DNA from 2 places in the Paucibacter hankyongi genome. Region 2 is predicted to be linked to the other one. Evidence: riboswitches for the same ligand, from Rfam matches in the RefSeq annotation. Region 2 holds a riboswitch; the other holds the start of a gene.

Region 1 (11,795 bases), on a different contig from region 2:
CAATATCGTGTCGCCAGCCCTCGCACCGGCGCCACCGACAGGCCGCGCCGACAGAACTTGCCCATCGGACATAAAAAAAGCTGCCCGAAGGCAGCTTGTGGGTTCTCACTCGCGGGCGGGGCGGCCGGGCGGTTCACACCGCCGCGGCTGCGCACCCGAGTTCAAAACATCACTTGTGATACGCGGTTTCACCGTGCGAGCTGATGTCCAGGCCTTCGCGCTCTTCCTCTTCGCTGACACGCAGGCCGATCACCAGGTCCACCACCTTGTAGGCGATCACCGACACCACAGCCGACCAGACCACGGTCACACCGACGGCCTTGGCCTGGGTCCAGACTTGGGCAGCGATGGAGTAAGCGTCGGGCGTGATCATCGAAGCCGTCACCCAGTCGCCGACGGCGCTTGGGCCGCCCAGGGCGGGAGAGTTGAAGACACCAGTCAACAAGGCACCGACGATGCCGCCCACACCGTGCACGCCGAAGACGTCGAGCGAGTCATCCACGCCCAACAGCTTCTTCAAGCCGGTCACACCCCACAGGCAGGCAAAGCCAGCCACAAAGCCGATCACCAAGGCGCCACCGACGCCCACATTACCGGCGGCCGGCGTGATCGCCACCAGACCCGCCACTGCACCCGAAGCCGCACCCAGCATCGAAGCCTTGCCCTTGTGCAGCGCTTCACCGATGGACCAGGCCAACACTGCGGCCGCGGCGGCCACAAAGGTGTTGATGAAGGCCAGCGCAGCAAAACCATTCGCTTCCAAGGCAGAGCCGGCGTTGAAACCGAACCAACCCACCCACAGCAGCGAAGCTCCGACCATGGTCAGCGTCAGGCTGTGCGGGGTGAAGGCTTCCTTGCCGTAACCGACGCGCTTGCCAATCATGTATGCACCGACCAAGCCGGCCACGGCGGCATTGATGTGCACCACGGTGCCGCCGGCGAAGTCCAGCGCGCCCCATTGCCAGATCAAACCAGCCTTGCCATTCATTTCATCGACCACACCCGCAGCGGTGTAGGCGTCAGGGCCCATCCAGAACCAGACCATATGGGCAATTGGCAGATAGCTGAAGGTGAACCACAGGGCCAGGAACATCAGCACGGCGCTGAACTTGATGCGCTCGGCAAAGGCGCCAACGATCAGGCAGGCGGTGATGCCAGCGAAGGTGGCCTGGAAGGCGGCGAAGACGATTTCCGGAATGACCACGCCCTTGCTGAAGGTGGCGGCATTGGCGAAGGTGCCGGCGACGTTGTCCCAGATGCCCTTCATCATCAAGCGATCGGTGCCGCCGATATAGGCATTGCCTTCGGTGAACGCCAGGCTGTAGCCATAGATGACCCACAGCACCACGATCATCGAGAAGGCCACCATCACCTGCATCAGCACCGACAGCATGTTCTTGCTGCGCACCAAGCCGCCGTAGAACAGGGCAAGACCTGGCACCGTCATCATGATGACCAGCAAGGTGGACAACATCATCCAGGTGGTGTCGCCCTTGTTGGGCACCGGTGCCGGGGCAGCTGCGGCCGACGCTGCATCGGCCGGCGCCGAAGCGGCGGCTGCGGGAGCGGCTGCTTCAGGCGCCGCCGCGGGGGCAGCGGCCGACGCCATGGCCACCGGCGCGGTGGCTGCGGCGGCCGAAGCGGCCTCGGATTGCGCCCAGGCGGCCGGTGCGAACACCGCTGCGGCCAGCGCCAGGCTCACAAGAAATTTTTTCATATCTGTTTCTCCAACGGAAAAATTGCTGCCGAGCCCGCGCTCAAAGCGCCTCGTTGCCGGTTTCACCGGTACGGATACGCACCACCTGATCGAGCGGCGACACAAAGATCTTGCCGTCACCGATCTTGCCGGTCCGCGCGGCAGCTTCAATGGCCTCAATGACCTGTTCCACCACCGCATCATCGACGGCCGCTTCGATCTTCACCTTGGGCAGAAAGTCCACCACGTATTCGGCGCCACGGTACAGCTCGGTGTGGCCCTTTTGGCGGCCAAAGCCCTTCACCTCGGTGACGGTCAGGCCCTGCACACCGATGGCGCTCAAGGCCTCGCGGACCTCATCCAGCTTGAAGGGTTTGATGATGGCGGTGATCAGTTTCATTGCATCTATCTCCTGTAACTCGGTTCTTGATTTAGAAGGTCTTCTTGACCGACACCACAAAGCCGTCTTTGCCCAGATTCTTCAAGCCGGGGCCGCCGACATAGGCCTTGGTGTCGGTGCCGACGATGGCGGCGCCAAAGGTGAAGCCGGCGTAGTCCTTGTTCAGGGTCAGCGAATAATCGGTGTAGCTGCCGGCGCTGTTGTTCTTGACCTTTTGGTAGCCGACATGCGGGACCAGCGTGAAGCCAGCGCCGACGTCGAAACTGGCCGTCACATCCAGATAGCCGCTGCCCTTGCTGTCGGCGGTGCCGAACAGATTGGTGACGCTGTGCGAGTACTTGGCCGTCAGCGGGCCGAAGCTCAGCGCGGTGTAGAGCTCGGTGGTGTTGGCGCTAGGGCTCAGATCATTGCTGGGATAGATGTAGGTCAGCGCACCGACGTCCAGCGTCAGGCCGCTGGCGATCTCCGTCTTGTAGCCGCCATAGACGTCGATTTCGACCGAAGCGCCGCCGTTGTAAGGCGCGTCCTTGATCCATTTGATGGTCGAAGCCCAGGTGCCGATGTAGAAGCCGCTCTCGAACGCGTAATCAGCACCACCTTGCAGCGCCGGGTCCAGGCGGGACTGCGAGATGCCGCGATAACGGTACTCATTGACCAGGCTGATATTGAAGGACAAAGGGCTCGCGGCAGGTGCAGCGGCCGCCTCTTCGGCGTGCGCCGTCCCGACGGGCAGTGCAGCGAGGGTCACAAGAGCAAAACAAGCAGCAAGAGTCGACTTCATCACGAGGTTCCTGTCTATTGAATGGAGAGGGAGGCGGAAGGAGAGTTTCAAAAGGACTTGTCTCTACCTCAGCAGCTTTCGTGCCAACTCGCTCAAATCGAATTCAGCCCCACACCACGGCAAGGCGGACGGTTTTGAGCGGCTGCCGGGCAGTTACCGCACCAAACTGGGCCATCCAACCGACTCGGCGACCCGAGCCTGCGCACCGTTTCTGTGCAGTCACCGCTGCAGCCCCTTGAAGTGCACAATCAGGGCACAGTGCGGCCCGCGACGGTGCGGCCGCGTGGAGCCAAGAAGCGGCGCACAAGATGTCTCTGGCAATCGTTCACAGCCGAGCCCTGGACGGATTGGCCGCAGCGCCGGTCAGCGTTGAGGTGCACCTGGCCAACGGACTCCCCTCTTTCACGCTGGTGGGCTTGGCCGACACCGAGGTCAAAGAGTCGCGCGAACGCGTGCGCGCCGCGCTGCAAAACAGCGGCCTGAGCTTTCCGCACAATAAAAGAATCACGGTGAATCTGGCCCCGGCCGAGTTGCCCAAGGAAGGTGGGCGTTTTGACCTGCCGATTGCGCTGGGCCTGCTGGCCGCCAGCGAGCAGATCGATGCCAGCCGGCTCGACGGCTTCGAGTGCGCCGGCGAGTTGTCACTCGGCGGCGAGTTGCGCCCCATCCGCGGGGCCTTGGCCATGAGTTTGGCGCTGCGGCGCGAGCAGTCGCGGCGCGCGCTGATCCTGCCCGAGGCCAGTGCGGCCGAGGCCGCCTTGGTGGACGGCGTACAAGTTTGGCGCGCACCCCACCTGCTCGACTTGGTGGCCGCCCTGACACCTGGCAGCGAGCAAACCTTGCAAGCGGCCCGGCCCCTGCCCCGCGGCGAGCCGCCCAGCCCCGCCGACCTGCGCGATGTGAAAGGCCAGGCCGGTGCCAAACGGGTGTTGGAAATCGCGGCAGCCGGCGCTCACAGTCTCTTGCTCGTGGGCCCCCCCGGCACCGGCAAGTCCATGCTGGCGCAAAGGCTGAGTGGCTTGCTGCCGCCGCTGAACGAAGAGGAGGCCCTGGAGTCGGCCGCGCTGTTGAGTTTGGCCGGGCAATTCGAGCCGGCTCGCTGGGGCCAACGTGTCACGCGCAGCCCGCACCACAGCGCCTCCAGCGTGGCGCTGGTGGGCGGCGGCTCACCGCCCCGACCGGGCGAAATTTCACTCGCGCTGCATGGCGTTTTGTTTCTCGACGAGTTGCCAGAGTTCAATCGCAGCGCGCTGGAGGCTTTGCGCGAGCCGATGGAAACCGGCCGCATCCTGATTTCGCGGGCCGCCCGTCAGGCCGAGTTCCCCGCCAGCTTCCAGTTGGTGGCAGCCATGAATCCCTGCCCCTGCGGGCATCTGGGCAATCCCTTGCGATCCTGCCAATGTGCACCCGGCCAAATCGCCCGCTACCAGAGCCGGCTCAGCGGCCCTTTCTTGGACCGGCTCGACCTGCTGATTGAAGTGCCGATGATTGCGCCGAAAGAACTGGCGGCCTTGCCAGACGGCGAAAGCAGCGCCGAGGTAGCCGCCCGTGTGGCCGCCGCACGCGAACGCGCTTTGCTACGCCAAGCCTGCAGCAATGCGCGCCTGAGCGCGCGACAGCTCGAACAACATGCCCAGGCGGAACCGGCCGCGCTGGAGTTTTTACAAAAAGCCGCCGGGCAGTTGGGCCTATCGGCACGCGGCTATCACCGCCTCTTGCGCGTGGCGCGCAGCATTGCTGATTTGGACGCGACGCGCGGCATCAAGCTGGGCCATATGGCCGAAGCGATACAGCTGCGCCGCGGCCTGCAGCACTGAGCCACGCGGGCTGCGCCAAACCCGGCGCAGGCGCTACCGGGGACGGCCTGGCTCGGACAAATGCACGTGCAAAAGCTGCCAAGCCCCCGATGCTGAGCTCACACCGACCTGGCTCGGCGCCTTACGCCAAAGCATGGTCAAGGCCTGTCGGCTGTCGAACCTTTGGCCGCTGGGGAGGGTGATGCTGCCAACGCGGTAACCCGTCACCAGGGCGGTGTCGCCCCCCAGCAGACGCGGCTGCAGATCGCTGACGCGCAGCGCGATCTTCGCGCCCGAGGTCATGACAGCACGGAAATAGTCCATCGTCAGCGTCTGCAGGCCTTCGGCTTCGGTGTTGAACTCACTAAAGCCGCCGGCCGGCACCAAGGCGGCAAAGCCCGCCACATCGCCACTGCCCAAACTGCGGTAGAGCTGCGCCACCGCCTCGGTGAGTGCCGCTTCGTCGGCAGATTCCGCTCGCGCCGGGCCAGCAAAAGCGGCCGAGGCCAAGGCCAACAGGGCGGCGTGCCCCCACTGGCGCGATGATCGGGGCAGAAAATTGAACATCAGCGGGTCAAGCCAAAGCCTAAAGCGACCCATTGTGCGCAGCCCTCAGCGAGCGCTGCACCCTGTGTGACGAGCGCCCCTTGGGCGATGATGAACGCGCCGCTGAACGATCAATATCGCTCAAGCACTCCGTCACGCACGCGCACGACGGTGTCGACGCGGAAATCGGGCTGATGGTCGAAATCAAAGCTGCGGGTGCGGCCGTCTGGGTAGCTGACCCGGACCACCCAAACCTGGCGTGCGTTGTGGCTCTTCTCCACCGCGTTGCCCGCAAAGCCACCGGCCGCCGCGCCGGCCACCGTGGCCAGCGTTTTACCGGTCCCGCCACCAATCTGGTTGCCCAGCAGCCCGCCCAACACCGCCCCACCGACGGCACCCAGGCCGCTGCCCTTGCCCTCGCGTTGCTCGCTGCGGATCTGCACCACGGTCGCGCATTCGGCGCACAGCTTGGGCGGCTCCGGCGCGATCACATGGGCAGGAGGGGCCGCCTCGCTGGGCGCGGCCGGCTCGGCCTTGGCGACATGGCTGCTTTCCGGCTGCTGCGGCGCCGAAGATGGCGCAGGTTTTGGCGCCGGGCGCGGCGCAGGCTTGGCCGGGGCCTTGGCCAGCACCGGCGGTGCAGGCACGCTCGCAGCCTCCTTCAGTGCGGGCACCGAGGCCGGCGCTTCGGCAAGCACGGGCACCGAGGCCGCTGGCGGAGCTGTAGCGACTGCAGCGCTGGCCTCGTTGGCCAGAGCCGAGGCGGCAACAGCCGGCGCGACGGCCACCGGGGCCGGCGCCTGGCTGCGACCAGCTTGAAAGGCCAAGCCGGCGATAGCAATGGCGGCGACGCCACCGATAGCGATATGTGCGGGCTTCATCTGCAAAACTCCTTTGAAAAGCGCAGTCAATAGCTAGGGCCTAACCCTAACATGGCGAGCGCCGCTGAGCCGGGCCAAGCCGGGCTCTTACTTCGGCTTACAAAGTCATCGGAAGAAGCCCGCCGATCACGCCAGCATCACAAGAGTGGCGCCAAAGCGCGCTCGGCCGCTTCCTTGTTCAAGCGCATGCGCTCGGCCCAGTCAGCCACTTGGTCTTCACCAATGCGGCCGACATTGAAGTAAGCCGCTTCAGGGTGAGCGAAGTAAAAGCCTGAGACGCTGGCGGCCGGCGTCATGGCCATGCTGTCGGTCAAGCCCATGCCGATTTCTTCGGGATTCAGAGCCTTGAAGAGATCGCGCTTGACCAAGTGGTCGGGGCAAGCCGGATAGCCAGGGGCGGGGCGAATGCCGCGGTACTTCTCGGCGATCAATTCCTCGCTGCTCAAGGCTTCATCGGCCGCATAACCCCAAAATTCCGTGCGCACCCGCTGATGCAGGCGCTCGGCAAAGGCTTCGGCCAAACGGTCAGCCAGGGCCTTGAACATGATGGCGGAGTAGTCGTCCAGATCGGCCAGGAACTGGGCTTCCTTTTTCTCAACGCCCAGGCCGGCGGTGACGGCGAACAGGCCGATGTAGTCCGGCACCACACCCTTGGGCGCGATGAAATCGGACAGGCAGCGGTTCGGCCGCTTGACGCCATCCACCACAGGTCGCTCCGACTGCATGCGCAGGCCGTGCCAGGTCATCAAGACCTCGCTGCGGCTCTCATCGGTGTAGATCTCGATGTCGTCCTCGTTCACCTGCGCGGCCGGGTAAAGCCCGAAGACGCCACTGGCCGTCAACCAACGGCCGGCAATCAGGCGCTGCAACATGCGTTTGCCATCGCTGAAGACGCGCTGCGCCTCGGTGCCCACCACCTCGTCTTTCAAGATGGCTGGGAAGGGGCCGGCCAGATCCCAGGTCTGGAAGAAGGGGCCCCAGTCGATGCTTTCTGCCAACTCGGCCAAGTCGTAATTGCGGATCACGCGGCGGCCGATGAACTGCGGCACCGGCGGCTGATAACTGGTCCAGTCCAGGGCATGCTTGTTGGCGCGCGCGGCAGCCAGGCTGACCATGGGGGTCTGCTTTTTGTTGGCGTGCAGATGGCGCACCTGCTCGTAATCGCTGCGCAGCTCGGCAATGAACTTGGCCGCGCGCTCGTCCGAGAGCAAGTCGCTGCAAACGCCGACGCTGCGCGAAGCATCCGGCACATAGACCACCGGGCCTTCGTAGTGCGGCGAGATCTTCACGGCCGTGTGCACCCGGCTGCAGGTGGCGCCGCCAATTAGCAGCGGCGTGCCGCGCGAGCGGAAATGCTCGTCGCGCTGCATCTCCGCGGCCACATGTTGCATTTCCTCCAGGCTGGGCGTGATCAGGCCTGAGAGGCCGATGATGTCGGCGCCCTCTTCCTTGGCCTTGGCCAAGATGTCTTGGCAGGGCACCATCACGCCCATATTCACGACCTCGAAGTTATTGCACTGCAGGACCACGGTGACGATGTTCTTGCCGATGTCGTGCACATCGCCCTTGACGGTGGCGATGACGATCTTGCCCTTCGGTTTGGCCTCGCCGCCGGCGTCGATCAAGGCCTGCTTTTCGGCCTCGATATAGGGCAGCAAATGGGCCACGGCCGACTTCATCACGCGGGCCGACTTGACCACCTGCGGCAAGAACATCTTGCCCGCGCCGAACAAATCGCCGACCACATTCATGCCGGCCATCAGCGGGCCTTCAATCACATGCAGTGGCCGGCCGCCCTTGGCTTGAATCGCTTGCCAGGCTTCTTCGGTATCGGCGGTGATGAACTCGGTGATGCCGTGCACCAGCGAATGGCTGAGGCGCTCATTCACATCGCCAGCACGCCAGGCCAGGCGGGTCGTGTCATCAATGGCCATACCCTTGGCGCGCTCGGCCACTTCGATCAGACGCTCGCCAGAGTCGGGCCGGCGGTTCAGCACCACGTCCTCCACGCGTTCACGCAACTCGGCATCGAGGTCGTCGTATACGCCCACCATGCCGGCGTTGACGATGCCCATGTCCATGCCGGCTTGAATCGCGTGGTACAGGAAGACGGTGTGGATGGCCTCGCGCACCGGATCATTGCCACGGAAGCTGAAGGACACATTTGACACGCCGCCCGATACCTTGGCGCCGGGCAGGTTCTGCTTGATCCAGCGCGTCGCTTCGATGAAGTCCACCGCGTAGTTGTTGTGCTCTTCGATGCCGGTGGCGATGGCGAAGATATTCGGGTCGAAGATGATGTCCTCGGCCGGAAATCCCACCTCGTTCACCAGGATCTTGTAGGCGCGTTCACAGATTTCGATCTTGCGGGCAAAAGTGTCGGCCTGACCTTGCTCGTCAAAAGCCATCACCACAGCAGCCGCGCCATAGCGGCGCACCAACTTGGCCTGGCGGCGGAACTCTTCCTCACCCTCTTTCATCGAGATCGAGTTGACGATGCCCTTGCCTTGGATGCACTTCAGGCCGGCTTCGATGACGGCCCATTTGGAGCTGTCGATCATGATGGGCACACGGGCAATCTCGGGCTCGCCGGCAATCAGATTCAGGAAGCGAACCATGGCGGCCTTGCTGTCCAGCATGGCCTCGTCCATATTGATGTCGATGACCTGAGCCCCGTTCTCGACCTGCTGGCGCGCCACGGCCAAGGCATCCTCGAACTGACCATTCAAGATCAAACGCGCAAAGGCCTTGGAGCCCGTCACATTGGTGCGCTCGCCGATATTGACGAACAGCGTGCCGGCGCCGATTTGCACCGGTTCCAGGCCCGACAGTTTCATCGCGTCGGGTTGAATGGCGGTGCTCGGGGCAGTAGTTTCAGCGGACATGGCGGCCTCAGAAGAGTCTTGGGCCGCGAACTCACCGCGGCCACGAAATCATGGATCGGTGAGCGTCGTTGTCAGCAGCCCAGATCAGGGTGAGCTGCCCGTTCAAGCCTGGCGAGCCCTCGCCGATCTCACGATCAATGCGGGTGGGCAGGTCGCAACGCTCCTTGAACCGTGCGTGATTTTACGCGCAGTGTGGGCAGCGAGCTCAATCGCCGCGAGGTTCAGCCGACAATCCAAGCAAAACATGAGCGAGACATCTTGGATCTGATACAGCTTCCCCCCCATAGTTTGCGGCCCGGTCAGCTGCTGACTTTCTCCCTGCGCGACGCGAGTGGGAAGCTGCTGGTGGCCAGCGGCCAGACGCTGCCGAACACGCCGCAAATGCAGGCCCTGCTGGCGCGCCCGATCTGGGTGCTGGCGCATGAGACCAAGGAATACCAGCGCGCCTTGGCCCACAAAATGGACACGATGATGCTGCAGGGCGCCAACCTGGGCGACATCGTCAATGTGCAAGCCGATTACAAGCCCGACCGCGCACAGCGCGTCGACTTGGGCGAGCAAGCCGCCTGGGCCGATTTGCAGATGCATGCGCACAGCCTGCTGCGCGACCCGCACACCGAGGACTTCCGCGGCCGTTTTCAGCAGCTGCACACCGATGCCATCGCCCGGCTCTCGCACCGGCCCGATGCGATCCTGATGTTCCTGATCTTTGATGCCAGCCAGGGTTTTGAGCGCTACAGCGCCCGCCACGCCTTGCTCTGCCTGGCCTTGGCCGAGCAATGCGCACTCAAGCTGGGCTGGCCGGACGACTGGCGGCTGGCCCTGACCCAGGCGGCCTTGAGCATGAACATCAGCATCAGCGCCCAGCAAGACCGCATGGCGGCGCAGGCCGACGAACCGAGCCACAGCCAACAACAAAGCCTGGTCTCACACGGGGACCGCTCGGCGAGCCTGCTGGCCGAACTCGGCGCCAAGTCGGAACTCTGGCTGAAGACCGTTTGCCTGCACCACGATGCCGGACCGGGCCCCTTGGCCGAGCGCGCGCCAGCCGAGCAGCTGGCCCGGCTGCTGCGTCGTATCGACATCTTTGCCTCACGCGTCAGCCCACGGGCATCACGCAAGGCCCAACCGGGCGCCATGGCAGCCCGCGCCGTGTTTCTAGATGAACTGAAACAGCCCGACGAAGCCGGCGCAGCCATCGTCAAAACTATTGGCCTCTACCCATTGGGCAGCTTGGTGAAACTGGCCAATGGTGAGGTCGGTATCGTCTACAAGCGCGGCCACAGCGCTACCGAACCGATGGTGGCCAGCCTACTGGGCAAGAGCGGCAACCCGCTGAGCGAACCGGTATCCCGCGACACTCGCTTGGCAACACAAGCGGTCGCCGCCAGCATGGCCCCGCATGAACTGAAACTGCGCGTCTCGATGGAGAAGCTGCTGAAGCTCAGCTGAGCCGCCACAGCGGCTCAGGCTGCTCTCAAAGCCCGATCAGGCCTCGACCAAGCCGCTCAGGAACTTCTCGCCGCTGGCGCGCGGCCGGTAGGCCGACACGCCCTTGGCGATCGCCGCGATGTGCTCCGGCGTGGTGCCGCAGCAGCCGCCGGCGATGTTCAGGAAGCCGCTGCGCGCAAACTCCTCCATCAGGCGGCCGGTCACGTCCGGGGTTTCATCAAAGCCGGTGTCGCTCATCGGATTGGGCAAACCCGCATTCGGGTAGCAGCTGATGGCAGTGCTGCCGGCGGCCTTGGCCAACTCTTCGATATAAGGCCGCATCAGCGTCGCGCCAAGCGCGCAATTCAGGCCGATCGCCAGTGGTTTGGCATGGCGCACCGAGTGCCAGAAGGCGGTCACCGTCTGGCCCGACAAGATACGACCGGATGCGTCGGTGACGGTGCCCGACACGATCACCGGCAGGCGCTCACCGGTGTCTTCCATCAATTCGTCCAAGGCAAAGATGGCCGCCTTGGCGTTCAAGGTGTCGAAAATGGTTTCGACCAGGAACAGGTCCACGCCACCGTCCAGCAAACCCTTGGCCTGCTCGTAGTAGGCGGCGCGCAGCGTGTCGAAGTCGACATTGCGGGCACCGGGGTCGTTGACGTCGGGACTGATGCTGGCCGTGCGCGGTGTGGGGCCGAGCGCGCCGGCGGCGAAGCGCGGCTTGTCCACCGTGCTGTACTTTTCGCATGCCGCACGGGCAATGCGGGCCGCGGCCACATTCATCTCGTAAGCCAAGGCTTCCAGGCCGTAATCCTCCTGCGCCACCGAGGTGGTGCCAAAGGTATTGGTCTCGATGATGTCCGCGCCGGCGGCCAGATATTTTTCGTGGATCTCGCTGATCACATCGGGCCGGGTCAGCACCAACAGGTCGTTATTGCCCTTCAGGTCCTTGGGATGATCGGCAAAACGCTCGCCCCGGAAGTCCGCCTCGCCCAACTTGTAGCGCTGGATCATCGTGCCCATGGCGCCGTCCAAAATCGCGATGCGCTGCTGCAGGATGGCGGGCAAGGCCGCGCCGCGGGTGAAGAGGGTGGAATTAGCGTTCATGGCGCCATTGTAGAAAGGCGTGGCGATCCGGGCTGCCACAAGGCCAAATCAGCCTGCCCAAATGAAAAGCGCCCACCGGCGGTGGGCGCTAGCAAGCAGGCAACGGGTGAAGACGCGTCAGCGCTGCGGGCCGGGTTTGCGGCCACCCTGCGGCCCTGGTCGGCGGCCGCGGCGCTCGTCTGGTCGGCCGCGCTCACCACGCGGCGCTTGGCCGGGGCGAGGCTCACGCGGGGCCTGAAACTGCGGGCGCTGAGCGGCGCGCTCGG
Region 2 (11,795 bases):
GTCGGCTTTCAGCGATAGCAAAAGAATGCTGCTCTGCTGGGCGTACGGCCTCACTTTTCGGCGGCAGCCCCATTCGGAGAGCTGGCGGCTGATGTCGCTTTAACACCCGCCTGGAAGCCGGACTGTGCATCGCTCATCGCGACGTGCGCATAGTCGCCGAACACGCCCGAAAGATAGAGTGCAATCGCTGCAGCCAACATGATCTGGCGGTGGTTCTTGAAGTAACCATAGAGCAGGGTGGCGAAGCTGCAGATGAAGAGCGCGATCGAGAGTGTGGCGATGGTCATGATTCAAGCAAAGAGTGTTGCTGTTAATGGCAAGGTCCGAGACGTACCCTGGGCCTTATTGCCAGGCGCTGCAGCCTGAGACGCTGGACGGTGTGGGCACTATTTCCATGTCGCCATTGTCGACGCTGGCTGAATAAATAGGCAAAAGCCACGCCCAGGGGAGCGGACAGTGTTTTCGGCACGAGGTACAGGAGCCTTCGGAGGGTCTGAGTGAGCGAATTTCTCATAGACGCCTCAGGGATGCCTCGACAGCATGCGGCGAACTCTAGCGGCTTGAGAGGGGCGAGAAGAAAGTTGTACCAGCAGCAACTCGCGTAGCTCCGATGTAAGTAAGCTCAAGGGGTAGTTCGTTTGACTGGCGCCTTCTTGGCCCTGGTCAAGCCTTTGGACGTCTTGGGGCGAGCTTTCTCAGCCCGTGCTCTGAGCGCGGCACCCAACGCCAGCCGTCCCCAAGGCTCCATCAGCGCCGGAGACTCCATTGCTTCCTCGGGCGCCACGAAGTAGCCCAAGGTCGCCACTTGCCCTTCGCGCTCGTATTGAAAGGGTGCGCAGCCGGCGGCCAGGAATTGCTCGCGAGTCTGGGCGTCGGCTTTCAGGTAGAGCTGATCAAAGGCGATGATGGCGATGAACAGGTCGTCCACGTAAATGCCCCAGCCACCAAACATGCGGCGATGGCGCAAGGGGCCCAGGGGGCTGAGCAGCTCAAGGCTGTGGTCCAGCAGTTCTTGATGGTTTGCCATGCGTCAAATTAAGGGTTTGAACGGACAGGATGGCCCGGGGCAGGACGCCGACTGCACTCACAATCAGACTCAGCCGGCGCGAGACCTCGAGCCAAGTACCGGCTGATTGTTACGTCCTTTGCCAGGGGAATTGTCCGTGGATCTGAATGACCGCAGCGCTTTGCGCCACAAGCTGATCGAAGATCGCCTGAATCTGCCGCATCGGCTGGAACTCGCCGACCACTTGCAAGAGGTCTTGCGCGTTTGGCTCTTGCGCCGCCCCGAGTTGACGATTGGTGCTTATTGGCCGATCAAGGGCGAGTTTGACCCGCTGCCGGCCTTGTACCGCTGGAGCGAGAACCACCCCGAGCGCCGCATCGGCCTGCCGGTGGTGGACAAGGCCCATGGCACGCTGCGCTTTCACGTGTGGTATCCCGGCTGCCCGATGGAGGAGGATGCTTACGGCATCCCCAAGCCCAAGGACACCGAGGTGTTCGAGCCGCAGCTCTTGATCGTGCCTTGCGTGGGCTATGGACCTTTCGGCTTGCGCCTGGGCTATGGCGGGGGCTTTATGGATCGCACGCTGGCCGCCTTGCAACCGCGCCCCGCCACGGCCGGTATTGCTTATGCACATGGCTTTCAGCCGCTGTTGAAGGCCGAGCCTCATGATGTGCCGCTGGAAGCAATGCTGACCGAAGAGGGTGTGGTCTGGGACATCCATGGCTGACAATCTGCGCCCATGACTACCTACGCTCAACACCTGACCCTGCTGCAGCAGCGCACCGAGAGCGCGCTGGCCCGTTGCGGCTTCGACGCGCTGCTGATCGCCTCCGGCATCGAGAAATTTGCCTTTCTGGACGATCGGCCCTATCTGTTTCAGCCCAATCCGCATTTCAAGCAGTGGCTGCCCTTGGTCAACCACCCCAATAGCTGGCTCTTGCTGCGCCCCGGTCACAAGCCGCGCGTGGTCTATTACCAGCCCGATGATTACTGGCATGTGCCGCCCAGCGCTCCGACCGGGGAATGGATTGAGCATGTGGAACTGATCGTCATCAGCCGTGCCGAGGATGCGGCCGCTCATCTGAAAGTGCCCGGCCGCTTGGCCATCATCGGTGAGGCCGATGCGGCGCTGGACGGCGTGCAGCCGAACAACCCCGCCGACCTGCTGAACCTGCTGCACTACCCACGAGCTTGCAAGAGCGAGTATGAGTTGGAGCAGATGCGTGCCGCCTCACGCCGCGCCGCGCCAGCGCACCTGGCCGCGCGCGCTGCCTTTTTGGCCGGCGGCTCCGAGGCCGAGATCCACCGCGCTTACTTGATTGCCGCCGGGCACACCGACCGTGATCTGCCCTATGGCAGCATCGTTGCGCTGAACGAGCACTGCGCCGTGCTGCACTACCAGTATCAAGACGAGCAGCGTCCCGCAGAGAGCCTCAGCTTCTTGATCGACGCGGGCGCTCAGGTGAACGGTTATGCCTCCGACATCACCCGCACCTGGACCCATGGTAATGCCGCCAGCGCCGAGTTCGACGCGCTGCTGGCCGCAATGGAGAGCGCCCAGCTGGCGCTGGTGGACGAGGTGCGCGCCGGGGTGGACTACCGTGAGATACATCTCAGCACCCATCGTCGTATCGCTGCCATCCTGCAGCAGCAGGGCATCGTCAAGATGAGCGTCGAGGCACAACTCGCTGAACGCGTGACCTCGAGCTTTATGCCGCATGGCATCGGCCATCTGCTCGGGCTGCAGGTGCACGACATTGGTGGCTTCATGGCTGACGAGCGTGGCGCGCTGGCGCCCAAGCCCGAGGGCCATCCCTATTTGCGCCTGACCCGCACGCTGCAAGCCGGCATGGTGGTGACGATCGAGCCGGGGCTGTATTTCATCCCGACACTGTTGCGCCAACTGCGGGCCAGCCCTGCATCTGCTTCGGTGGACTGGGCCTTGGTGGAGCGCCTCGGCCGCTTCGGCGGCATCCGCATCGAGGACGATGTGGTCTGCCGCGCCGAGGGTGGGCCGGAGAATATGACGCGGGATGCGTTTGCCGTCTTGTAAGGCGAACGAGTCGAAAGAGAAAAGCCGCTGCGGCCCTGATGGGCGGCAGCGGCTTTTTCAATGGCTAGGCTGGCTTAGAAGCGCATGCCCAGGCCCACGCCGACCAGCAGCGGATCGACCTTGAATTCGCCGATGTCCGTGCCCTTGGAGTAGACGGTGGTCTTGATCTGAACCTTCTTGATGTCGATGTTCAGGTACAGATTCTTGGCAACTTCAATGTCAGCACCGATCTGTGCGGAGAAGCCCCAGCTGTTGTTCTTCAGGCTCAGGTCCAGCGGCGCCACGTTCGAGTCGAACTTGATGCTGGACAGATTGGTGTAGTTCACGCCCAGACCCACGTAAGGACGGAAAGTGCTGGTGGGGCTGAAGTGGTACTGCGCGCTCAGGGTGGGAGGCAGGTGCTTGAAGCTGCCGATCTTGCCCACGCCAGTGACCGACAGGTCTTGCGATTGCGGGTAGGTCAGGATCAACTCGGCGGCAATATTGGGGGTGATGAAGTAGGTGATGTCCACTTCAGGCAGCCACTTGTTGTTGATCGAGGCTTCGGCAGGCGAACCCACCACGGCGCTCAAAGTGGTGCGCAGTTTGTCGCTGTTGGTGTTGGCCGAATCCAGATGCACAGCGCGTGCGCGCACCAGCCAAGGGCCTTCTTGTTGGGCTTGAGCGGCGAAAGAGGTGCAGGCCAAAGCGGCGGCTGCGGACACGGTGGCGATAACGCTGAAGAGCTTGCTTGTCATTGATCTACTTCCTAAAAAGCCGGGAACAGCCCCGATGGAAGAGATTTGAAGCTGTTGGCCTGGGTAAACCCTTGATCTAACGCAAAGTCAAAAAAGCCCTCGCGGGGAGGGCTTCTTCAAATTGATCTTGCGCAAGAAGCTCAGCCAAGACTGAGGCGTTTGCACAACTCCAACGTCAAAGCGGATTGATTGAGCGTATAGAAGTGGATGCTGGGCGCGCCGCCGGCGATCAGGCGCTCGCAAACGCGGGTCATCACCTCCAGCCCGAATTCGCGAATGCTGGCCACATCGTCCATATAGCCTTCCATCTTCAGGGCCACCCAGCGCGGGATCTCAATGCCGTCGCGTGCCGCGAACTGGGCGATGCGAGCGTAGTTGTGGAAGGGCATGATGCCCGGCACGATCGGCGCGTCCACACCCAACTTGCGTGCTTCATCGACGAAGTGGAAGTAGGCATCGGGGTTGAAGAAGAACTGCGTGATCGCCGAGTTAGCCCCGGCACGCATCTTGGCGGCGAAGTGTTGCAGGTCCTTGGCCGCGTAGCGCTGCTGCGGGTGGTACTCGGGGTAGGCGGCCACTTCGATCTGCCAATCCGCGCCTTGGGTTTCGCGGATGAAGGCGACCAGCTCGGAGGCATAACGGAACTCACCGGCGGTAGCGGTGCCGCTGGGCAGGTCGCCGCGCAAGGCCACCACACGGCGAATGTTTTGCGCGCGATAGGTGGCCAAAATCTCGGCGATGTTCTCGCGCGTGGAGCCTACGCAGGAGAGGTGTGGCGCGGCCTCAAAGCCGGCCGCCGCAATGTCCATCACCGTGCTGAGGGTCTTGTCGCGGGTGGAGCCGCCGGCGCCATAGGTGACGCTGAAGTAATGCGGCTTCAGCACGCTCAGGTCTTGCACCACGGTCTTGAGCTTCTCGGTGCCCACCGGTGTGTTGGGCGGGAAGAACTCGAAACTGACTGGAATGCGGGGTGTTGCTGTGCTCATGGCTTGTCTTTCGCAGCCTCGGGCGCTTGCGCCCAGAGGAAAAATTCTTTGTTGCCGTCACCGCCGGTGATGGCACTCTCAAAATAGCCCAGCACCTGCCAGCCCTGCTCTCGGGCGGCTTGGCGTGCCTGGGTTTCCAGCAGCGGGTATTGCTTGGCGTCTTTGACCAGGCCGCCGCGGGCCAGCGCCTTCTTGCCCAGCTCGAACTGCGGTTTCACCAGCAGCAAGACCTGACCCTTGGGCGCCAGCCAGGCGGCCAGATGGGGCAGGGCGCCCAGCATCGAAATAAAGCTGAGGTCACCGACGATCAAGGCAAAGCCTTCGGGCGGCGCGTGCTGCGCCAGCGCCGAACCTGCCAGCTCGCGCACATGCAAATGCTCCAGCCCCACCACCTGGGGGTTCTGGCGCAGCTGCTCGTGCAACTGGCTGTGGCCCACGTCCACGCCGACCACCTTGGCCGCGCCCGCTTTCAGCAGGCAGTCGGTGAAGCCGCCGGTGCTTTGACCCATGTCCAGCACCGTCAGGCCGCTCACATTCAAGCCGCTCTGGTGCAGCGCGCCCTCCAGCTTGAGCCCGCCGCGCGAGACGAAGCGCAGTTCCGCGTCATCGCTGACCCGCAACTCGCAGTGCTCCGGCAATTCCTCACCCGCCTTGCGGATCGCCTGCCAGTCTTTGGGGCCTTGCCACTGCGCCGCACCGGCCGTGATCAGCCGCTGCGCCGCCGAACGAGTCGGCGCCAGGCCTTTGGAAACTAACAGTTGATCAGCGCGCATAGGAGAGGGGTCAGGTGTGTCGAGGCGTAGCGAGCGGTCGTCAGGCTAGACGCGGGCGGATCCGCAGACCGGAGCGTAGCTTGGGCTACGTGAGGATCTGCGGAGGGACCCGCAACAACGCCTGGCGACCGCGTAGTAGCCTTCAGATCAATAGCGGTAGGTGTCGGGCTTGTAGGGGCCTTGCTTCGGCACTCCGATATACGCCGCCTGCTCCTCGGTCAACTCGCTCAGCTGCGCATTCAGCGTGGTCAGCTGCAAGCGCGCCACCTTCTCGTCCAGGTGCTTGGGCAGCACATAGACCTTGCCGATGTCATAGGCGTCCTTGTGCGCGAACAGTTCGATCTGGGCGATCGTCTGGTTGGCGAAGCTGGAGCTCATCACATAGCTCGGGTGGCCGGTGCCGCAGCCCAGGTTCACCAGACGGCCCTTGGCCAGCAAGATGATGCGCTTGCCATCGGGGAAGATCACGTGGTCGACCTGTGGCTTGATCTCTTCCCACTCGTACTTCTCGAGCGCGGCGACATCGATCTCATTGTCGAAGTGACCGATATTGCAGACGATGGCGTTGTTCTTCATCGCGGCCATATGTTCATGGCGGATGACGCTCTTGTTGCCGGTGGTAGTGACGAAGATGTCGGCCTTGTCGGCGGCGTATTCCATGGTCACGACGCGGTAGCCTTCCATCGCTGCCTGCAGCGCGCAGATCGGGTCGATCTCGGTCACCCAGACCTGGGCCGACAGCGCGCGCATGGCTTGGGCCGAGCCCTTGCCCACATCACCGTAGCCGGCGATGACGGCAACCTTGCCGGCGATCATCACATCGGTGGCGCGCTTGATACCGTCCACCAGCGACTCGCGGCAGCCGTACAGATTGTCGAATTTGCTCTTGGTCACCGAGTCGTTCACATTGATGGCGCGGAACAGCAGCGAGCCCTTGGCGGCCATTTCCTGCAGACGGTGCACGCCGGTGGTGGTCTCTTCGGTCACGCCCAGAATCTCGGCGCTCTTGCGGGTGTACCAGGTCGGGTCAACGGCGATCTTGGCCTTGATGGCTGCGAACAGCACGCGTTCTTCTTCGCTGCCTGGCTTGTCGAGCACGCTCAGATCCTTCTCGGCCTTCTGGCCCAAGTGCATCAGCAGCGTGGCGTCGCCGCCGTCGTCCAGGATCATGTTCGGGCCTTCGCCGGGCGTGCCCTTGGCGCCGAAGTCGAAGATGCGGTGCGTGTAGTCCCAGTAGTCCACCAGGGTCTCGCCCTTGTAGGCGAACACCGGCGTGCCCACGGCCACCAGCGCGGCGGCGGCTTGGTCCTGGGTCGAGTAGATATTGCACGAGGCCCAGCGCACTTCGGCACCCAGGGCTTGCAGTGTTTCGACCAGCACAGCGGTCTGGATCGTCATGTGCAGCGAGCCGGTGATGCGCGCGCCCTTGAGCGGCTGGGTGGCGGCGTATTCCTTGCGGATCGCCATCAGCGCCGGCATTTCGCTCTCGGCGATGTTCATTTCCTTGCGGCCCCAGGCGGCGAGGCTCAGGTCGGCAATGTGGTATTGGTCTTTGGACAGGGTTGTCGATGCAGCGGTGGTCATTGCGGGCTCCTTCAGAATTTGAAGCCGCTACCGTCATCATTTGGGCAAACCGATCACCCACGCGAAGACGTCAGCGGGTGAGCGCGGTTGCAGGTCTTGCCGGTCGATTCAAGTTGAATGCAGCCTGGCGCAAAACTTTTCCGAGCCTGGCCTGCTGTGTGTAGCAGGTTGCAACGCTCCTCGGAACGGCGCAATTCTAGACGCATCATGGCTGGCAATTGCGGGAACAGCCCATTGTTTTGCGGACAATCCTGCCCATGCGACCTTTCAGCCAATGCCCTCCCGACTCGCTGCGCGGCCTGCGCGGTGTCCTGACCGATATCGATGACACCTTGACCGCCGACGGTCAGATCGCCCCGGCCGCCTTGCAATCCCTGCATGATCTGCGTCGGCATGGGCTGCCGGTGATTGCCATCACCGGACGGCCCGCCGGTTGGAGCGAGCCCTTTGCCATGGCTTGGCCGGTGGCGGCCATCGTGGCCGAGAACGGCGCGGTTATGCTGCGCGGCGAAGGCGAGCAATTGCGCATTGCCTTCAGTCAAGATGAGCCTACCCGACTTGCCAATTTCGAGCGGCTGCAGGTCTGCGCGGCGGAGATCCAGGACCGAGTCCCAGGTGCGCGCTTAGCCACTGATTCGGCCGGGCGCCTGACCGACATTGCCATCGACCACAGCGAGTTTGCCCATCTGGATCAGGCTCAGATCGCCGCCGTGTGTGGGCTGATGCGGGCCCATGGCTTGGTCGCCACCGTCAGCTCGATCCACGTCAACGGTTGGATCGGCGAACACAGCAAATGGACGGCCGCACACTGGGCGGTGCAGGCCGTGTTGGGTGAGGCCTTCGAACCCGGGCAATGGCTGTATGTTGGCGATTCGACCAATGACCAGCAGATGTTCGCACGCATGCCCTTGAGCGTCGGGGTGGCCAATATCGCTCGCTTTGTGCCGCAGCTGCAGCATCTGCCGAGCTATGTGACGGATGCGGAGCAGGGCATCGGGTTTGCCGAGGTGGCGGCCGCCTTGCTCGCCGCTCGTTCGGCCTTGGCTTAGGCCGCGGGCAAGGCCAGGAATTCGCGCATACGGGCCAGTTCGGCCTGCCAGGCCGGACCGAAGGCTTTGTCCGGCGGCGCGTCTCCGTTGATGAAACCGCTTTGGGCTTGCAGGCTGTCTTGTTGCACCGCAAGATTGGCCCATCCCAACACCTGGCCTCGCCACAGCATCGGCAGGGCGTAGTAGCCGAGCTTGCGTTTCGGTGCCGGGGTGTAGGCTTCAAAGCGATAGGCCCAGCCCCACAGCAATTCGAAGCGCAGGCGATCCCAGACGATCGGATCGAATGGGGCCAGCAGGCGCAATTCCTCATCGAACTGCCAGCGCTTGGCGCAGGGGTTTTCCCCTTCGGGCCAGAACCAGCGCAGGCCGTCGAGCTCCACGCTGGGCCAGTTTTTGCGGGCGAGCAGCAGGGCCTGCTTGAGTTCGGCCGCTAGATGCGGCGCGCCATAGCCCAACAGACTGCACAACTGCCCGAGGCTGCGCGAGGGCAGCGGCGCGTATTTGGCCAGTACCAATTGCAACAGCGCCTGGGCCTTCTCCATCGGCGTGCGTTCGTCGACGGGGTGCTCGGCGGGGGCGTAAATACGAGTCCCAGCTTCGCGTTTGTGGACGCGCAAGAGGCCGCGGTAATGCATGCTGTCAAGCAGATGGGTGGTGGCATTGCTGCTGCCTCCCCAGGCATTGCGAGTGTTGCCCAGATCTAGCCGGGCCTGGATGTCGCGCGGGTGGCTCGGGCCGAGTTCTTGCAGCAAGGCGAGCAGTTGGGTGGCATGCTGGGTGGTCTCTGCGTTCCAGCCGCGCCGAGCCACGCGCGGGTGCATCAGGCGCAAGTGTTCGCGAGGCAGGAAGCCGTAGTTGACCAGGCAGTCTTCCTCGACGTCCAAGCGCGGGTAGCGGCGCTCTAGATCGCCGACTCGGTAGCCCTTGACGCGCAGCCTCAGGGTCAGGTCTTGAGCTCGCGCCGGAGCTCGGATCGGATCGGCCTGCACAAAACCGAGCCGAGTAATCGCCTGCGGCAGGCTGGTCGGGGTGAAGAGGGTGCGAGCGACCGCGTAGCGGCGCAGATCATCGAGACGGGGTGTGCGCATGGGCGGATTGTGCCGCCGCAATTGAGCCCATCTTTTGCTTCAGAAAACCCGGAAGCTGCCGAAATAGTCCGGAATAGGTGGCCCCAATGGGCCGAGAGGGCGGGCGCCTGCGCACCGAAATGACATGACGGAAACCACTCAACTCGCGGCCAAGGTTCTTTTGCTGGAGCACGACCCGGTGCATTACGCCAGCCTGGTCGACTTCTGTCAGCAAGTCGGGCTGCAGATCTTGCCGCGCTCGGCCAGTGATGCCTTGGCGGCTCTGGCGCAGCACAAGGATCTAGGCGGCGTTTTGCTGGCCGAGGATCTGCCTTGCGAGGGCCCCGATGGCCTGACCTTGGCGCGTGCCATTCACAAGCTGCGGCCTGAGCTGCCGATCTTTTTGCGCCGCACCAGCGATCGCGAATTGACGCTGCAGGAGCAAGTTGCGGTGCGGCATCGCTGGACGAGTGGGGACCTTCCTCGCCTGCGGGAGGCGGTCGACCATGCGATCTTCAGCCTCAGCTATCCGACCGTGCTGGTGCGAGGCATCGTCGAGCTGACTTGTGAGGCCTTGAAGGCGATGTTCCCCTTTGCCAGTGTCGAGGCCGAGTCGCCTTATGTGGTGCACGACCGAATCATTCATGGCGAGGTGTCGACGCTGATCCCGATCGAAAGCACCTGGTGCCGCGGCTACATGATGTTGCAGACCGAGGAAAATGCGCTGCGGCAGGGGCTGATCCAGGGCTTCAGCTATGAGGGCATGGGCGGCGACCTGAACTTTCGCGAGCTCAACAATATGTTGGGCGAGACCACCAACCTGATCTGGGGCGCGTTCAAGAATCGCTACATCCCGCCGCAGGATCTCAGCAAGCAGCAGATTCAGGTGCCGATCGTCATCAACCATCAGCACAAATACATTTCCTTCGGCTCGCAGGATCCGCAACTGTGCATCCGCTACCATTTGTCTGATCCGGCCCGGCCGGGCATGCCGCCGCTGGTGATTGTGCAGCGAGTTATCTTCAATCTGCATTGGTCGGTGGATGAGTTTGCCGAGTTCATGGCGCATGCGCCCTCGGCCGGCCCGACCGGCGAGCTGGATCTTTTTTAGAACCGCGGCAGCCGCTGCGACGGGAGACTTTGGGATATGGCGAATGTGCTCGTGGTTGACGATTCCAGCACCATGCGTGAGATCGTGGCCACCTTTCTGGGGAAGAATGGTTTTCAGGTGATCGTGGCCACCGACGGCCGCGATGGTCTTTTGCAGCTTCGCGGCGATCCAGACATCCGACTGGTTGTCAGCGATGTCAATATGCCCAATATGGATGGCCTCACCATGGCCGAGAAGATCCGTACCGAGCTGGGCAATACCAGCGTGCGCATCGTTATGCTGACCACCGAAGACAACCCGCAGCTGCGCGCTCGCGGCAAGGCCATTGGCGTGACCGGCTGGATCGTCAAGCCCTTCCGTGGCGAGGCCGTGCTGGGGCCGTTCAAGAAGCTTTGTGGGCTGAGCTGACGGTTGTGACGTGAATGAAAAAAAGGCCGCCCGGGAAACCCTGGGCGGCCTTTTTGTTGGCTGTTGCGCTCGTTACAGGCCTGCTGCAGCCCTGAGGGCCGACAACCTCACAAGCTCGCTGTCGCTCGAGGCTTTACAGGCCAGCCGCAGCGCGTAGCGCCGCAGCCTTGTCAGTACGCTCCCACGTGAACTCGGGTTCTTCGCGGCCGAAGTGGCCATAAGCGGCGGTCTTGGCGTAGATCGGGCGCAGCAGGTCCAGCATCTGGATGATGCCCTTGGGACGCAGATCGAAATGCTCGTTGACCAGGGCGGCGATCTTGTCATCGCTGATCACGCCGGTGCCTTCGGTGTACACCGTCACATTCATCGGCTTGGCGACGCCAATCGCGTACGCGACCTGAATCTGGCACTGGCGTGCCAGGCCGGCAGCGACGATGTTCTTGGCTACATAACGGGCTGCATAGGCGGCCGAGCGGTCGACCTTGCTGGGATCCTTGCCGGAGAAGGCACCACCACCGTGCGGGCAAGCGCCGCCGTAGGTGTCAACAATGATCTTGCGGCCGGTCAGGCCGCAGTCGCCTTGCGGGCCGCCAATGACGAAACGACCGGTTGGGTTGATCAGGTACTTGGTGTCTTGCAACCAAGCCGGCGGCAGCACCGGCTTGATGATCTCTTCGATCACCGCTTCGATGAACTCGGGCTTCATCTTCTGGCCGTCGCTCATCTCGGGGCTGTGCTGGCTGGACAGCACCACCGTGTCGATCGAGTGCGGCTTGCCATTCACATAGCGCATCGTCACCTGGCTCTTGGCGTCGGGGCGCAAGAAGGGCAGGCGGCCGTCCTTGCGCAGCTGAGCTTGGCGCTCGACCAGACGGTGTGCGTAATAGATGGGCGCCGGCATCAGCTCGGGCGTTTCGTCGCAGGCGTAGCCGAACATCAGGCCCTGATCGCCGGCGCCGATGTTCAGGTGGTCGTCGGAAGCGTGGTCCACGCCCTGGGCGATGTCATTGCTTTGCTTGTC

Evidence for each region. A riboswitch is a leader RNA that binds a small molecule or an ion and turns the genes downstream of it on or off. The one in region 2 is predicted to bind S-adenosylhomocysteine.
Region 1: another riboswitch for S-adenosylhomocysteine. It lies ahead of metH (methionine synthase); the one in region 2 lies ahead of ahcY (adenosylhomocysteinase).

Annotation. Positions count from the first base shown of each region.
Region 1 is NZ_JBBHJX010000002.1:459,735-471,529, reverse strand. Features, by position in the region: gene amt (ammonium transporter) at 170-1,717, opposite strand; gene glnK (P-II family nitrogen regulator) at 1,758-2,096, opposite strand; gene WG899_RS05580 (TorF family putative porin) at 2,128-2,877, opposite strand; gene WG899_RS05575 (YifB family Mg chelatase-like AAA ATPase) at 3,186-4,694, shown strand; gene WG899_RS05570 (YybH family protein) at 4,728-5,240, opposite strand; gene WG899_RS05565 (glycine zipper 2TM domain-containing protein) at 5,351-6,100, opposite strand; gene metH (methionine synthase) at 6,238-8,985, opposite strand; S-adenosyl-L-homocysteine riboswitch at 9,039-9,157, opposite strand; gene WG899_RS05555 (HD-GYP domain-containing protein) at 9,244-10,437, shown strand; gene WG899_RS05550 (homocysteine S-methyltransferase family protein) at 10,474-11,529, opposite strand; gene WG899_RS05545 (ProQ/FINO family protein) at 11,647-11,795, opposite strand, start outside.
Region 2 is NZ_JBBHJX010000014.1:85,715-97,509, forward strand. Features, by position in the region: gene WG899_RS17865 (hypothetical protein) at 51-287, opposite strand; gene WG899_RS17870 (TfoX/Sxy family protein) at 623-1,027, opposite strand; gene WG899_RS17875 (5-formyltetrahydrofolate cyclo-ligase) at 1,164-1,733, shown strand; gene pepQ (Xaa-Pro dipeptidase) at 1,746-3,059, shown strand; gene WG899_RS17885 (OmpW/AlkL family protein) at 3,134-3,796, opposite strand; gene metF (methylenetetrahydrofolate reductase [NAD(P)H]) at 3,937-4,782, opposite strand; gene WG899_RS17895 (TlyA family RNA methyltransferase) at 4,779-5,555, opposite strand; gene ahcY (adenosylhomocysteinase) at 5,703-7,139, opposite strand; S-adenosyl-L-homocysteine riboswitch at 7,212-7,327, opposite strand; gene WG899_RS17905 (HAD-IIB family hydrolase) at 7,397-8,188, shown strand; gene WG899_RS17910 (DNA glycosylase AlkZ-like family protein) at 8,185-9,276, opposite strand; gene WG899_RS17915 (chemotaxis protein CheX) at 9,401-10,366, shown strand; gene WG899_RS17920 (response regulator) at 10,403-10,774, shown strand; gene metK (methionine adenosyltransferase) at 10,908-11,795, opposite strand, start outside.